DNA from 2 places in the Knoellia sp. B-D-2 genome. Region 2 is predicted to be linked to the other one. Evidence: predicted binding sites of a transcription regulator. Region 2 holds the regulator's gene; the other holds the start of a gene.

Region 1 (8,097 bases), 1.3 Mb from region 2:
ATGGCCTCGTGCGCGCGGTCGAGCGCGCGCCGCACGACGAGGGAGCCGGGGACGAAGAGGGTGTCGATGTCGCCGTGGCCGAGCTCGCGCGACCCGCGGCCGCGGACTCGGGCGAGCACCCCGGCGACGGGGTTGAGGGCGCCGAGGTCGGCGAACGTCTGCGCGGCGGCGCGTGGCCGCTTGAGGAGGAGCAGGCCGAAGCCGGCCGCCACCGAGCTGACGAGGACCCAGAGCGCGAGGAAGGGCGCCTGCCACGACGGTGCAAGGGTCAGGGCCACCCGGCGGGCGGCGCGGCGTCGCGCCGGTGTCGTGGCGGTCGCCAGCCCGAGGGACGCGACGGAGCGCAGCCGCGCGTCCGGAGCCACGACGACCCGGTGGCCCGCGAGCTGCGCCCGCCAGCCGAGGTCGAGGTCGCCCCCCAGGTCGCCGAAGGACAGCTCCCACCCGAGCTCGCGCAGGACCCGGACCGTCGCGACGAGGCCGGCGAGGGGGACGGCGATGACGTCGCGGCGCAGGTCGTACTGGCCCTGGTCCGGCTCACCGAGCGGCGGGTCCTCGACGACGCGCCCGGTGCGGGTGACAGTGATGCCGACGGAGCGGAGCCGCCCCGGGTCGGAGGCGTCGACGTGCTTGGGTCCGACGACGCCGACGGACGGGCTCCGACGGTGCGCCGCGAGCAGGCGGGTCAGGGCCTGGGGCTCGGGGACGCAGCCGACGGGCAGGACCCAGACGAGGTCGTCGTCGGCGAGGTCGGCGGACCTGACCCAGTGCGTCACCGCCGCGCGATCCGGCATACGGGGGTCGACGCCGACGTGCTCGACGGGGAAGGAGGGGGACGTCGCCGAGGCGACGAGGTCGGCGGCGGAGGCGGACCCGTCGGGCCCGGACCGGTCGAGGACGACGACGCGGTCAGGTCGGGCCGCGGAGGCAGCCAGGGAGTCGAGGAGCGCGCGCAGACCGGAGTGGGTCCCGGACGTGACGACGACGGCCTGGACGACCGGCCCGTTCAGGGGGGCGGGGGCGTCGGGCAGCACGGCGGCAGTCGTCAGCGTCATGGAGTGGTCGCGCGACCGGTCAGACGGCGCGCTTCTTCAGCTTGCGACGCTCCCGCTCGGACAGACCGCCCCAGATGCCGAAGCGCTCATCGTTTGCCAGGGCGTACTCGAGGCACTCCGGGCGCACGTCACAGCCGACGCACACCTTCTTCGCCTCACGGGTGGAGCCGCCCTTCTCGGGGAAGAACGCCTCCGGATCCGTCTGTGCGCACAGGCTGCGCTCCTGCCAGGACAGGACCGTCTCTTCGTCCCCCATGGCGTCGACCAACGTCAACTCGTGCATCGCTGCCTCCTCGACCCTTCTGCGACCCAACTCGTGATCCAGACTTTCTTCCCTCGACCGAGGGGACGTCTGCTGGAACACAATGATGAAATTACACGCGTGTCATACCCATTCGTCAAGCGGAGATCTGCTATCAGTACCGCGGGTGGGTCGCGAACCGGCGTGTCGGGGCGACTCGCCGGTGGGTCAGACTGTCCCGCATGCGAATCACAGCCCTCGCGGGCGGCGTCGGCGGAGCGCGCTTCATCAGGGGGCTGCGGGCCCATCTCGACCGTGTCTCACCGGAGTCCGATATCACCGTCATCGCCAACACCGGCGACGACATCAGCCTCTTCGGGCTGCGCGTGTGCCCCGACGTCGACACGCTGCTCTACACCCTCGGGGGCGGCATCGACGAGGAGCAGGGTTGGGGCCGGGCCGACGAGTCGACGCGGGTTCAGGGCGAGCTCGAGGCCTACGGCGCCCTCCCCCAGTGGTTCACCCTCGGCGACCTCGACCTCGGGACGCACATCGTCCGGTCCCAGTGGCTGGCTCAGGGGCAGACCGCGTCGGAGGTGACCGCCCGCCTCGCCGCGCGGTGGGGCCTGCCGGAGCAGCGGATCACGCTGCTGCCCATGACCGACACCCCGGTCGAGACCCACGTCGTCCTCGACGAGGGTGAGACGCAGCGGGCCGTGCACTTCCAGGAGTGGTGGGTCCGGCTGCGTGCCGCGGTGCCGGCGTCGCGGTTCGTCGTCGCCGGACTGGACCGGGCGGCTGCCGCGCCGGGTGTCCTCGACGCGTTGCGCGATGCCGACGTCATCGTGCTGCCGCCCAGCAACCCGGTCGTGTCGATCGGCATCATCCTTGGCGTTCCCGGCGTCCGCGACGCGCTGCGCGGCTCGAACGCGCCCGTCGTCGGCGTCTCGCCGCTCATCTCCGGACGACCCGTGCGCGGGCACGCCGACGCGTGCCTGTCGGCCATCGGCGTCGACTCGACGAGCGCCGCGGTGGCGGGGCTCTACGCGGACTTCCTCGACGGGTGGCTGGTCGACCCCGCCGACGCGTCGGTGAGGGTCCGTGGCGTCGAGACCGCCGTCCACGGAGGGCCGCTCCTCATGACCGACGTCGACGCGACCGCAGCGATGGCGGCCGACCTCCTCGCCCTCGCCGAGCGCGTCCGACGGTGACCGCGTGACCGCCTCCCTGACGATCGTCCCGCTGCTCGGGGTCCCCGAGGTGCGGACGGGTGACGACGTCGCGGCGCTCCTGCTGGCAGCGCTCGGGCCCGACTCCCTCGCGGCCGGTGACGTCGTCGTCGTGTCGAGCAAGGTGGTCTCGAAGGCGTTGGGGCTCAGGGCATCTGGCGCTGCCGCTGCCGCGGGCAAGGCCGAGGTCGTGCTGCGCGAGTCGAGCCGAGTCGTCGCCGAGCGCGCCTCTGGCGAGCAGGTGACCCGGGTCGTCGAGGCGCTGGCCGGACCGGTCATGGCCGCCGCCGGCGTCGACGCCTCCAACACCGGGCCGTCGGGTGACCTGCTCCTCCTTCCCCACGACCCGGACGCGTGCGCCCGTGACCTTCGTGGGTCCCTGCTCTCACAAGCCGGTATGCCGTCCCGCGCACCTGTCGCCGTGGTCCTCAGCGACACGGCGGGTCGGCCGTGGCGAGAGGGGCTGACCGACTTCGCCCTGGGGTCGGCCGGGCTGCGCGTCCTGCTCGACCACCGCGGCGAGGATGACGTCGACGGACGGATGCTGGCGGTGACGGCTCGGGCCGTGGCCGACGAGATCGCCTCTGCCGCAGACCTCGTCAAGGGCAAGGCCGACGGGGTGGCCGCGGCGCTCGTGCGCGGGCTGCCGCTCGCGTGGTTCGAGGGCGAGGGTGGCGAACTCGTTGCTGGTGCAGCGGAGCTCGTGCGGACGGGGGCCGGCGACTGGTTCGCGCTGGGTCACGTCGAGGCGCTGCGCGCAGCCCTGGGCGTGGCGCCGGGGTCAGCGGACTCGGACACCGTCGGGATCAGGTCGGTGGGTCCCGAGACCCTCGCCGCGCGGATGTCCCGGGTGGTCGCCCTCACCCTCTGGGCCGATGAGGACGCGAGCCTCGACCTCGAGCTGTTGGACGTCCCGGACGACTCGCTCGGTGCGTCCGCCGACGGGGAGCCGCTCGCCGCAGTGACGCTCGGCGCGTCCGACGCCTTCCGGCTGGGTCGCCTGGCGCAGCGGCTCGAGGTCGCGGCTGCCAGTGAGGACCTCGCCCTGATCGGGTGGGGTGAACCGACGGCCGAGGACACCATCACCGTCTCAGTCATCAACGTCTTGGTCCGCGCCACCCCGAACCCTCGGCGCCCGGTGCCGTGACCTCGTCGGCGGACCCGCCCAACGGCGGCCGGACGTGGGTGCTCCTCGAGGGCACCAGCGACGTCGCGGCCGTACGCGCACTGCGGGCCACGCGAGGGGTTCGGCCCGAGGACGAGCCCTGCCGTCTCGTCGACATGGGCGGCGCGACCAACATCCGTCGCCACCTCGAAGCGGCACGAGCAGCCGACCCCCGCCCCACCGTCGTCGGGCTCTGCGACGAGCGGGAGGCGACGTTCTTCGTCCGGGCGCTCGAGGCCGTTCACGGGGTGCCGGTCGACGGGGGTGGGGTCGGGGACCTTCTCTCGGTCGACGAACTTCCGGCCCACGGCTTCCACGTGTGTCGGCGCGACCTGGAGGACGAGCTGATCCGCGCGCTCGGCGTCGACGGAACGCGCATGGTGCTGGCCGAGGTGGGGCTCGATGGCGCGTTCGCCGCGTTCACCCGCCAGCCCGCGTGGCAGGGCCGTCCCGCTCACGAGCAGCTGCACCGGTTCTGCGGCACGACCTCCGGGCGCAAGGAGCTGCTTGCGGCGGCTCTCGCCGGCGCCATCGCCGAGGCGTCGTGCCCTCCCCCGCTGGCGGCCCTGCTGGACTCGATGCCCGTCGACTGACGGTCGAACAAGGGTCGGCCACTGGGCCGACCTTTCGGTCGAACGAAGGTGGCCTGAGGCAACCGCCGATCAACGGATTCGCTTGCAGCACAGACGAATTGACTGTGGACAACTCTTGTCTGCGAACGTGCGTTCGAGTAGAATCGGGGTATGGATCTCGGGGCGGTGAAGGTGGCGTTGACGGAGCTGTATGCCGCCGTCGCGGCGCCCGCGGACGAGGGTGGGGCGGGGTCGTCGGGTGTCGAGGAGCTGCTCGAGACCGTGGAGGTGTCGCAGCAGGTGCTCAACATCGCCTCCGCCATCCAGACCCGCGCGATCGCGCACGTCGCCGCGCACGACGAGGTCCGCGACGACGAGGCCGAGCAGGGCTGGTCCTGGCGCCGGCACGGCCTGGGGTTCGTCGCCGAGGACGCGCCCGCGCTGGTCTCGACCCGGCTCGGGGTCTCCGCACCGGTCGCGGCCCGGCGGGTCGAGGCCGCGGTGCACCAGGTCGGGGTCACCCCGCAGCTCGTCGACGCGATGGGCGCCGGGGACCTCGACCAGTGGCGTGCCGCGGTCGTCACCAAGGAGCTGGTCCGCTGCCCCGACCAGGTCGCCCACGACATCGCCGACCGGCTCGTGGCCCGGTTCGAGCACCCGCGCGGGTGGGACGAGACGGCCGGACCGTTGGCGTCGCGCACCCGCCGGCTCATCGCCCGCCTGGCCCCCGAGGTCGCCGACAAGGAGGCCGCACGGGCCCGCAAGGAACGCTCCCTGATCCGGCGGGCGGTCTCCGCCGCCGCCGACCAGTGGGACGGGCTGGTCCCGGTCGAGCAGTCCCTGGTGATGTGGCAGGCGGTCGACTCCCTGGCCCGCGACCTGCGCGCCGAGGACCCCACCCTCACCCTCGACCAGGCCCGGATGGACGCCATGGCCCAGCTCATCCTCCAGCAGGCCGACGTCACCCTCCACCTCCACGCCACCACCCCCGCCACCACAGCCGGTGACCAGACCCAGACCGAGACCGAGCCGGCCACCGACGACGCCGGACCCGAACCGGCACCCGCGCCTGCACCCGCGCCCGAGCCCGCGGCCCGCGCCGACTCCGCGACGACCAGGACGGCAGGACGCCGCACCCCCGCGTCCTCGCCGCGCGACGCAGCCGGCGACACGACCACACGGGCCGAACGTGAGGACCGCGACGACGTCGCCACTCCCGCAGGGCGGGGCGAGCCGCGCGACGCGGTCACCCGGGCCGATGGTGCTGCCCGGCGCGGGGTCGTCGAGCTCGGCGGGCTCGGACGACCGGGCACGACGACCGTGGACCTGGCCCAGCTCCCCGCCCACGTACGGATCGTTCACTCCACCGCACTGGACTGCGACCCCGACACCGGCGCCATCGTCGCCGGAACCGTCCCCAAGAGCCTCGCCCCCTGCGACCTGAGACCACCCCCACCGGGCACGGTCGAGGACCGCTACCGACCCTCCCCCGCACTCCAACGCCTCATCCGCCTGCGCGACGGACACTGCCGCTTCCCCGGCTGCGCCGTCAACGCCCGCTCCTGCGACCTCGACCACGTCACCCCCTGGCCCACCGGGGCCACCACCGCCACGAACCTCATCTGCCTCTGCCGGCGCCACCACCGCGTCAAGCAACGACCCGGCTGGACCGCCCACCTCGACCCCGACGGCACCGTGCACTGGACCGACCCCACCGGCCACACCACCGACACCCACCCCGTCGACCACCTCGACCGCATCCACCACCCCGCACCCGCACCCACCCGCGCCGCAGTGGCGGACGAGCACGCCCACGGCGACGCCCAATCCCCAGCCACGGCAGCACCCGTCGCGCGACCCGCCGACCCAGCACTCATCCCCACCCTCCTCGAGCTCAGCCTCACCCGGCTGCTCGACCTCGCCGAGGCCGACACCCGACCCCGCCCACCCGTACGCATCGACTGGCACACCGACATCACGCCCGTCCTCGTCGACATCCCCACCCCCAGAAGCGCTCCGCCGGACCCCTCGGACGACCCGCCGTTCTGACTTGAGGCACTTGCCTGTGTTGCGGTTCGGCAACGGCCGGAACCATGGAGACCCCAAGTCTCGTCCCAGCCGCATGAGACCCCGTCACGCAGCATGGATGGTTAGCATCGTCGTCGTCGCCTCCGGGTGTTCGGCCACAGGTGGGGACGACGCGTCCCCGGACGCGAAGAAGTACTACGACACCTACTCCGAGCAGCAGGACGACACGGCGTCAGGGAGCGTCTCCGGTCAGGCCGCCGGACCCATGGCGGGCCAGAACGGTTCGGGCGGCACCGCGCTGCCCCTGCCCGCACCGAGCGAGCCCGGGCTCCTTGACGACAACACCTTCGTCGACGCGGGCACCCAGGGGTTCGTCGACACCCGCGAAAACCCCCGGTCGACGTTCGCGGCCGACGTGGACACTGGCTCGTACCGTGTGGCCCGGACCCTGCTCGCGGACGGGCACCTCCCGCCGCCGGAGTCCGTGCGAGCCGAGGAGTGGGTGAACTCGTTCGACAGCGGCTTCCCCCACCCCGAACGACAGGACCTCGAGCTGCGCTCCGACCAGTCCGCGGCGCCATCCGGAACGGGCGGGACCCGGCTGGTGCGGATCGGCCTCCAGGCCCGCGAGATCGACCCGGAGGAGTGGCGGCCCGTGGCCCTGACGATGGTCGTGGACACGTCCGGCTCGATGGACATCCGCGAACGCCTCGGCCTCGTGAAGGCCTCTCTCGCACTCCTCGTCGGGAGTCTCCGCCCGAGCGACACCATCGCCATCGTCACCTACGAGACCAATGCCACGCCGCTGCTCGAACCCACGCCCGTGCGGCGGGCGGACGAGATCCTCGCCGCCATCGACCGACTCAGGGCCGGTGGCAGCACCAACCTCGAAGCCGGGCTCCTCCTCGGCTACGACCAAGCCCGCTCGGCCCACCGGGCGGACGCGACGAACGTCGTCATCCTCGCCTCGGACGGCGTCGCCAACGTCGGGGTGACCGACGGGGGCCGGCTCGCCTCGGCCATCCGCGACAACGGACGACGCGGAGTCCACCTCGTCACCGTCGGCTTCGGGATGGGCAACTACAACGACCACCTCATGGAGCAGCTCGCCGACCGGGGCGACGGCTTCTACGCCTACGTCGACACGTTCGAGGAGGCCGAGCGCCTCTTCGTCGACGACCTCCGAGCCACCCTGACGCCGGTGGCCAAGGACACCAAGATCCAGGTCGAGTTCGACCCGACGACCGTCTCCGCCTACCGGCTCATCGGCTACGAGAACCGTGCGCTGGCCGACGAGGACTTCGAGGACGTGGCCGTCGACGCGGGCGAGGTCGGCTCCGGGCACCGGGTCGCCGCCCTCTACGAGGTGCGGCCCACCGCGCGGGCCGAGGTCGGCGACAGCATCGGGACGGTGAGTGTGAAGTGGCGCTCCGTCGAGGGCGACGACCAGCGCGAGGACTCCCTGGCGCTGACCCTGGGCGCAGCGCAGCCGCCGTCCGGGACGCTTGGAGTCGCTGCGGCCGTCGCCGACCTCGCGCAGCTCGTCAAGGGCGGCGAGGGCGGCGTCGGCGGAGAGGAACGCAGCCCGAGCTCACTCCAGCGGCGAGTGGACGCCCTCCTCGAGCAGGAGGCTCCGGGAGCGTCCGAGCTCGCCGGGCTGCTGGCGGACGTGGTCGCCGCTCGCTGACCGGAGGCCCGACGCATCGCCGCTCGGTGACCGGCGCCGCGGACCCCACCACAGCGCCACACCTCATGCCCAACCCGGGTCAGCGGCGACCCGGCAGGTGCGTGGGCAGGGTGAACCGGG
Region 2 (8,097 bases):
GTCGACGGCTGCCTCGCGGACCTCGACGTCGAGGTGGTGGACGCGGTCGTGCTCACCCACTTCCACGCGGACCACGTCGAGGGGCTGCCCGGGGTGCTCGACGACCGAACCGTCGGTCAGGTGTTCACGTCACCCGTCGGAGACCCCGCCCACCAGGTCGGTGAGGTGACGGACTGGACGAGAGCACACGGCATACCGCTGTCCGTCCTGGCTGCCGGCGACCGGCTCACCTTCGGTGACGTCACCGCGGAGGTGTGGGCGCCGGCGCGACGCATCGCCGCGGGGTCGGTGCCCAACAACGCGAGCGTGGTCCTCGCCGTCCACGTCGGCGCGGTCGACGCCCTCCTGCTCGGGGACGTCGAACGCGAGGCGGCGCACGACCTGCTTCTCCGGCTCCGACGTGACCCGTCGATGGCCGCCGTCGCGCAGGATCTCGACGTCGTGAAGACGCCGCACCACGGGAGCGCGAACCTCGATGCCGGGCTCATGGCCGCCGTGCGTGCGCCGGTCGCCGTGGTGAGCGTCGGGGAGGACAACGACTACGGACACCCGACGGCGGCGCACCTGACGATGATGCAGCGCAACGGGTATGCCGTGCACCGCACCGACGAGCGCGGCCACATCGCCCTCGTCGAGCGTGACGGCCGGATCGAGGTGGTCACCGAGAGGTGAGCCCCCCTGCACCACAGGGGCGCCGGCCCGACCGCCTCGGCGCCAGAGGGTGCCGACGGGTCAGCGGACGGCCGACTGCGCGGCCTTCTTCGTCGCCGCGTCGGCGCTCTCCACGAGCGCGTCGAGGGTGGCCCTGACGGCAGGGACCCGCTGCAGGTCCGGGGTCGTCACGGCGACGATGTGGCGCCGCGACGCGGGGGTCATCGGCAGGGCGACGACGTCCTCGTGGTGGACGGTCCTGAGGATGAGGTCGGGGATGACGGCGATGCCGAGGCCCTCGGCGATGAGCCCCATGACGGCGACGTAGTCCTCGGTCTCGTAGGCGACGTCCGGCACGTAACCGGCGGTGCTCGCGAGCTGCAGGAGGTGGCCACGGCACCGGGGGCAGCCGGCGATCCAGGTCTCGTCCTCGAGCGCGGCCATGTCGACCTTCGTCGAGGTCGCCAGCGCGTGCGTGCGGGGGACGGCGAGCAGGACCTCGTCGTCGAGCAGCGGGGTGGTGACGAACGCCTCGAGGTCCTCCTCCCCGCGGCCGAGGTCCGTTCCCTCGTAGACGAACGCGACCGCGAGGTCGCACTCACCGGCGCGCAGCGCGGCGAGCGACTCGCGCGGCTCGCCCTCGCTGAAGGTGATCGAGACGCCCGGGTGCTTCGCCTTGACCTTCGCGAGGGCCTTGGGGACGAGCGTGGCCGAGGCGGACGGGAAGGCCATGAGGCGCACGCGTCCGGACCGGAGCCCGGCGATCGCGGCCACCTCCTCCTCCGCGGCGTCGAGGGCCGAGAGCACCGGACCGGCGTGCCGCGCGAGCACGGCGCCGGCCTCGGTGAGGCGGACGCTGCGGCCCACGCGCTCGACGAGCGTCGTGCCCGTGCGGTTCTCGAGACGGCGGACCATCTGCGAGATGGCGGGCTGGGAGTAGCCGAGGGAGAGCGCCGCCGCCGTGAAGCTGCCTTCGTCGGCGATGGCGCGCATGACCCGGAGTCCTGCGGCATCGATCATGCGGCCATCCTATAACCAGAAGTTATCGAGATCCATCGGGACGGTTCAATCCCTGATGTCGCACGCCCACGGGCGCGCGGCGGCGACGCTCGTCCCTCGGGTGTATCAGCGGCCGAGGTGCGCCCTCCTGATGGGCATGAGGACGACGAACCGCCGGCGGACCGCCCGCCGCAGCCACCACCCGGACGTCACGTGCGACGGCCTCGGGCGGTGGCACTGGAAGTGCGCGTGCGGCGCCGGCTCCTACGGCGGCTCCTCGGCGGTGGACTGGCGCTGGATGCTCACCGCCGCCCTGGTCCACCAGAACGCCTGCCCCGGCGAGTGACCTCGCGTGACCCTGGGGCGACGTCAGGACGACCACTTACGATGTCGGGGTGAGCCCTGAGGTGTCGGTCCGCGAGGTCGCGTCGCTGCTGCGCGAAACCGGCCCGGCGCTCGTCCTCACCGGTGCCGGCATGTCGACCGAGAGCGGCATCCCCGACTACCGCGGCCCCGACGGCAACCGCCGGGTCACGCCGATGTCACACCAGGAGTTCACGGCGACCAGCGAGGCGCGGCAGCGCTACTGGGCGCGCAGCTTCATCGGCTGGCAGCGCTTCAGCGCGGCCGAGCCCAACGACGGCCACCTCGCCGTCACCGACCTCCAACGCGCCGGGGCGCTCGGAGCCGTCATCACCCAGAACGTCGACGGTCTGCACCAGGACGCCGGCACCCGTGAGGTCATCGAGCTGCACGGGTCGCTGGCCGAGGTCGTCTGCCTCACCTGCGAGGGCCGGGTCGACCGCGGTCTGCTCCAGGCGCTCATGGACGACGCCAACCCCGACTTCGCCTCACGCGCCCTCGGGGCCGTGGTCGACGGCTCCCGGGTGAGCAGCCAGATCCGCCCGGACGGCGACATCGTCCTCGCCGACGACGCCGTCACCACCTTCGTCACGCCCCGGTGCCTGGCGTGCGACGCCGACACCCTCAAACCCGACGTCGTCTTCTTCGGCGGCGCCGTCCCCAAGCCCCGCGTCGAGCAGTGCTACGCGCTCACCGAGGCGGCGTCCGCACTCGTCGTCCTCGGGTCGTCGCTCAAGGTGATGAGCGGCTACCGGTTCGTTCGGCGGGCGGCAGCACGCGGCATACCCGTCGTCGTCATCACGAGGGGCCCCACACGCGGGGACGCCGAGACGACGCACCGGATCGATGCGCCGCTCGGCGTCACACTCGCCGCGCTCACCCGTGCCGTCCAGGCCCAGGTGGCGTGACCCCTCAGATCCGGCGCAGGACGGCCGTGACCTTGCCGAGGACCGTCGCGTGGTCGCCGTCGATCGGGTCGAAGGCCGGGTTGTGCGGCATGAGCCAGACCTTGCCGTCCTTGCGCTTGAACGTCTTGACCGTCGCCTCGTTGTCGAGCATCGCCGCGACGATGTCGCCGTTGTCGGCGCTCGGCTGCTGCCGGACGACGACCCAGTCGCCGTCGCAGATTGCCGCATCGACCATCGAGTCACCGACGACCTTGAGCAGGAAGAGCGAGCCCTCGCCGACGATCTGCTTCGGCAGCGGGAAGACGTCGTCGACCATCTCCTCGGCCATGATCGGCACGCCGGCGGCGATCCGGCCGAGGACGGGCACGTAGCTCGCCTCGGGCCGCGCGTCGCCCGAGCCGGTCGGGTCGAGGTCGGCGTCCACGTCGTCCGGGGTGGCGCCACCGCGGTAGCCGCGGATGTCGCTCGGGGTGTCGGGGGAGATGACCTCGATCGCCCGTGGCCGGTTGGGGTCGCGCCGCAGGTAGCCCTTCTTCTCGAGGGCGTGCAGCTGGTGCGAGACCGAGCTGGGGGAGGTGAGGCCCACGGCCTGGCCGATCTCGCGCATGCTCGGCGGGTAGCCGCGGCGGTCGACCGAGTTGCGGATGACGTCGAGGACCTTGCGCTGCCGCACCGTGAGCGTGCCGTCGCCGGGGTCGCGGTCAGGCAGCTGGTGGACGTCGGCGTCGGGGGGGCCGCTCTTGTCGCTCATCTCGTCTCCTCTGAAACCAGTGGTGTCAGTGGTGCCTGATTGGCTTCCTGACATGACCACAGCGTACGGAGTTCGGGCGGACGGATCAAACACCTGTTCGACGCGTGTCTTGAAGTCCTCGAACATCCGTGCTAGACATCGTACAGACGTTCTATCGAACGTTCTTTCGACCCAGGAGGACTCCATGAGTGCAGCAGCGGCCCTCGACGGCACCGCGGCGGGGTATGCCGTCCCGCTCCCGATGCGTCGCCCGGAGCGTCCGCGCCTCGTCCTCGTCCCCACCGGCGAGGCCGTCACCGTGGCTCCCCGGCCGGCCCTCCGGCTGACCCGGGGCGGGCGCCTGGCCCTCACGAGCACCGTCCTGCTCATCGCCCTCGTCGCGGCGTTCGTCGGCCTCACCGGGGGCGCCGCGGCCTCCTCGACCCCGGAGCGCATCACCGTCGAGCAGGGCCAGACGCTGTCGGAGATCGCCGCCGAGCACATGACCGGCACGTCGATCGCCTCGGCCGTCGCCGAGCTGCAGCTGGCCAACGGTCTCAGCAGCGCCCAGGTCCGCGCCGGCCAGCAGATCGTCATCCCGCAGGGCTGACGACCACGACTCCGAGCCGCTTCGACCCCGGCTCGGTCCTGAGTCCATGGCAGAGCCTCGACCCCTCGCCGACTCAGTACGAAGGGCGCCCCGCGGACAGCTGCGCGGGGCGCCCTTTGCGTTTTGCCCGGTCCGAGGGCGCGCCGCGGAACATCGGCGGCGGCGCCGCCCTTGACCTTGGCATGAGCACCGAGAGCACCGAGCGCATCCAGAGGGTGAGGCAGCTGCGGGTCGTCGTCGAGGCGGCCGACTACGACGAGGCGGTGCGGTTCTACCGCGACGTCCTCGGCATGGACGAGATCGCCGCGTTCTCCGAGGGTGGTGAGGACCGGGTCGCGATCCTCGAGGCTGGTCGGGCGACCTTCGAGATCGCCAGCCCGGCGCACAAGGTCGCGATCGACGCCGTCGAGGCCGGCGGGACCCCGAGCCCGCGGATCCGGATCGCGTTCGAGGTCGACGACGCCGAGCGGTCCACCCGCGACGCCGAGGACGCCGGCGCGACCGTCGTCGCCGAGCCGGTCCTCACGCCGTGGAAGTCGCTCAACTCCCGGCTCGAGGCACCCGCCGACCTCACCGTCACCCTCTTCGAGGAGACGGCTGAGTCGCACGAGCGCGCCCAGCGAGAGGGCTTCGACACCGCCGGCTGATTCGCGTGCCGTTTCGCGCCCGGCGTGTCGCGTGCCCAACGGGGGAATTGGCGAGTTGGGGACGGGGAGCGGGGGGTCAGGGGCTGGTGAGGACGAGGTCGAGGGGGCGCTCGTGGAAGGCGGCGAGACGCTCGGCTGCCTCGGCGATGCCGTCGCGTTCGGCGGCGGTGAGGTCGACCTCGGGTCGCACCGTGACGACGGCCTGCTTCGGCCCCACCGTGCGCTTGAAGGTGCCGACGTCGTGTCCGTCGACGACGACGATCCCGCCACCGGCCTCAGACATCAGGCGCGTCCGGTCCGCGTCGCGGTTGCGACGGAGGAACCCCGTGCTCGGGTAGGTGAGGGCCGCCTCGTCGAACGTCGACAGGAGGTAGGCCCGGTGCGGCCGGGTCGTGCGCGCCGACACCGACGGGTCGAACCACAGGGTCTCGTCCTGGCACTCGACCTGCTCGAGCGGGCGCGAGGACCGCAACGTCGCGGAGGTGGTGAGCTCGGCTGTGGCGGAACGGATCTCGGTGAGCGTCATGCCACTCCACCGCTGCAGGTCGCGTTCGGAGGCGGGTCCGTGCCCGGCGTAGAAGCGGTGGGTCAGCTCGACGGCGGCCTGCTCGCGGGACCACCCGTCGGAGTCCGCGCGCGCGACGACGTCGTCGACGAGGGCGTAGGTGTGCTCGACCCCGCGCGGCGGCCCCGAGCAGATGACCGAGCGCACCTCGGCCGTCATGAGCTGGTGGGCCATGGCCTCGCCCGGCCCGGGCAGCCCGGCGTCGGAGAAGGCCGGACCGAGCTCCTTGCGGGTCATGGTGCGACCGTCGGCGAGCAGCTGGTGGAGCAGCTCGATGCCGCGGTCCTTGACCTCCGGAGTGACCCCGAGCTGGCGGTGGCGTGACGCGGCCGACGCCTCGACCTTGGCGCCGGTGAGCGACTGGATCCAGCGGAGGTCCTCGGGCACGACGTGGTGCCAGGTGGGCCGCAGGACGTGGGTGCGCACCCAGCCGCCAGCCGACTGCGCGGCCAGCACACCGGCACACGTCGTGTTGCGCGAGCGCATCGCGAGGGAGTGGGCCGCGAGCGGCGCGTCCTGGCTCTGCACGCAGGTGAGGAGCCGGACGGCGTCGGCGGCGTGGGGGAGCGGAGCGGCCGCGAGGCGCTGGACGGCCAGGCGTCGCCGGAGCACCCACGCGTGGGTGACGGTTCGAGTCACGACGCGGCCCTCGCGCGCGACCAAGGGGACCGCGACAATGAGGACATGGAGCGGAGCACGAGCGTGGACATCGAGGCGGCGCCCGAGCGGGTCTGGGACGTCATGAGCGACGTCGAGCGGTGGCCGGAGTGGGCCGAGACGGTGACGTCGGTGACCCGCCTCGACGCGGAGCCGCTGGGCCTCGGCTCGCGGGTGCGGGTGGAGCAGCCGAAGCTGCCGCCGACGGAGTACGTCGTGACCGAGTTCGACCCGGGTCGGGGGTTCACGTGGGTCGCCACCGGGCCGGGGGTGCGGACGACTGCGCGGCACAGCATCGCGGCGCGACCCGAGGGAGGTTCGCGCGTGGTCCTGGCCGTCGAGCAGGCCGGTCCCGTCGGCAGGGTCATGGGGCGGCTCTTCTTCAGCGGGCTCACCGACCGCTACCTCGCGACCGAGGCGGCCGGTCTGAAGGCGCGCAGCGAGTCGGGTTCATGAGGCCAGCGTCCGGCGCATCGTGAGCCGCGGCAGCCTGCTCGCCGTCGCCTTGGTGGTGCCGACGACCTCGAACCCGCAGCGCTCGAACATCGCCCTCGTGCCGACGAACGCCATCGTGAGGTCCATCCGGCCGGTCGGGTCGACGGGGTGCGACTCGACCGCCGGCGCGCCACGGCTCGCGGCGTAGTCCACCGCTCCGTCGATGAGGTGCTGGGTCACACCGCGCCTGCGGTAGCCGCTGCGCACGACGACGCAGACGATGCTCCACACGGGCAGGTCGTCGGTCGGGAGCATGAGCGCCGACTTCTCGAGGCGGGTGATCTCCGAGCGGGGCCCGATGTTGCACCACCCGACCGGGGTCCCGTCGAGGTAGGTGACGACGCCCGGAGGGTGCTCGCGTTCGCACAGCGCCCGCATCGCCCGCTCGCGCTGGTCCGCGCCGTCCCCGCCGAGCTCGGTGATCTCGGCCGCGGTGAGCCGGTGCGACAGGCACCAGCAGTGCGTGGCGCGACGGTTCCGGTTGACGACGTCGGCGAAGTCCTCGAACCGGTCGGGCGTCACCGGGTGCGTCTCCCACACGGGCTCGGTGGTCATGCGTTCATCGTGCCGTCTCCCACCGACACGTGCGAACGCGCGTTAACGTGACAGCGTCGAAGGGGATCAGCATGCTGTGGAAGAAGCTCTCAGCGACGGTGCTCAGCAGCTTGTGGTTCATCCCGCTCCTCTATGCCGTGGCGGGGCTTGTCATCAACGTCGTCACCGTGACCCTCGACCGGACCAACGACCACCAGCTCATCTCGATGGACTTCATCGGCGGGCCCGACGCGGCGCTCACGATCCTGGGCACGGTCGCGGCCTCGATGATCGGCCTCGTCGCCACGGTCCTCGCGATCACGATGGTCGTGGTGCAGCTGGCCATGGCGCAGTTCTCGCCTCGCATCGTGCAGACGTTCCTCCAGGACAAGCCCAGCCAGAACGCCATCGGGCTGTTCGTCATGACGTTCGTCCAGAGCATGTTGTCGATGCGCGAAGTCCACGTCAGTGAGGAGGAGCCCGTCGTCCCGGGCCTGTCGGTGCTGGTGACCTTCCTCCTCGTCGTCGTCGACATCGTCGTGCTGGTGATCTACATCCACCACATCGGTCGAGCGCTGCGGGTCTCGGCGCTGATCGAGCTGGTGGGTTCGAGCACACGCAGCTTGACCGACGAGATCTATCCCGATGCCTTCAAGGGCGAGCCGCTCGAGGACGACCCGCACGTCATCATGTCGAAGAAATCGGGGGTCCTCTCGATGATCGGCCACGAGCAGATCGTCGAAGCCGCTCGGAACGCCGACGCCGTCATCACGTTGATCCCCGCGCTGGGGCAGTTCGTGCCGGCCGGGGCGCCACTGGCACGCATCGAGGGAGCCACCGCTGACCAGGTCGATGAGAAAACGGTGCGGCAGGCCCTTGCTCTCACGCTCGAGCGCACCCTCGACCAGGACGTCGCCTTCGGAGTGCGGATGCTCGTC

Evidence for each region. Region 2 encodes LexA, which represses DNA repair genes until DNA is damaged. Its sites were predicted from a motif close to TCGAACANNTGTTCGA; they were not measured.
Region 1: the regulator LexA is predicted to act here: its motif matches at 4,405-4,420, upstream of AC3EU2_RS12850 (HNH endonuclease signature motif containing protein).

Annotation. Positions count from the first base shown of each region.
Region 1 covers NZ_CM173189.1:2,711,024-2,719,120, reverse strand. The annotation lists gene AC3EU2_RS12875 (glycosyltransferase) at 1-1,055, opposite strand, end outside; gene AC3EU2_RS12870 (WhiB family transcriptional regulator) at 1,075-1,338, opposite strand; gene cofD (2-phospho-L-lactate transferase) at 1,539-2,507, shown strand; gene AC3EU2_RS12860 (coenzyme F420-0:L-glutamate ligase) at 2,512-3,672, shown strand; gene AC3EU2_RS12855 (hypothetical protein) at 3,669-4,283, shown strand; gene AC3EU2_RS12850 (HNH endonuclease signature motif containing protein) at 4,434-6,311, shown strand; gene AC3EU2_RS12845 (vWA domain-containing protein) at 6,409-7,977, shown strand; gene AC3EU2_RS12840 (DNA-3-methyladenine glycosylase family protein) at 8,057-8,097, opposite strand, start outside.
Region 2 covers NZ_CM173189.1:179,657-187,753, reverse strand. The annotation lists gene AC3EU2_RS00870 (ComEC/Rec2 family competence protein) at 1-672, shown strand, start outside; gene AC3EU2_RS00865 (LysR family transcriptional regulator) at 733-1,671, opposite strand; gene AC3EU2_RS00860 (hypothetical protein) at 1,808-1,996, shown strand; gene AC3EU2_RS00855 (Sir2 family NAD-dependent protein deacetylase) at 2,046-2,921, shown strand; gene lexA (transcriptional repressor LexA) at 2,926-3,672, opposite strand; gene AC3EU2_RS00845 (LysM peptidoglycan-binding domain-containing protein) at 3,857-4,261, shown strand; gene AC3EU2_RS00840 (VOC family protein) at 4,444-4,908, shown strand; gene AC3EU2_RS00835 (winged helix DNA-binding domain-containing protein) at 4,985-6,112, opposite strand; gene AC3EU2_RS00830 (SRPBCC family protein) at 6,158-6,586, shown strand; gene AC3EU2_RS00825 (GNAT family N-acetyltransferase) at 6,581-7,180, opposite strand; gene AC3EU2_RS00820 (DUF2254 domain-containing protein) at 7,252-8,097, shown strand, end outside.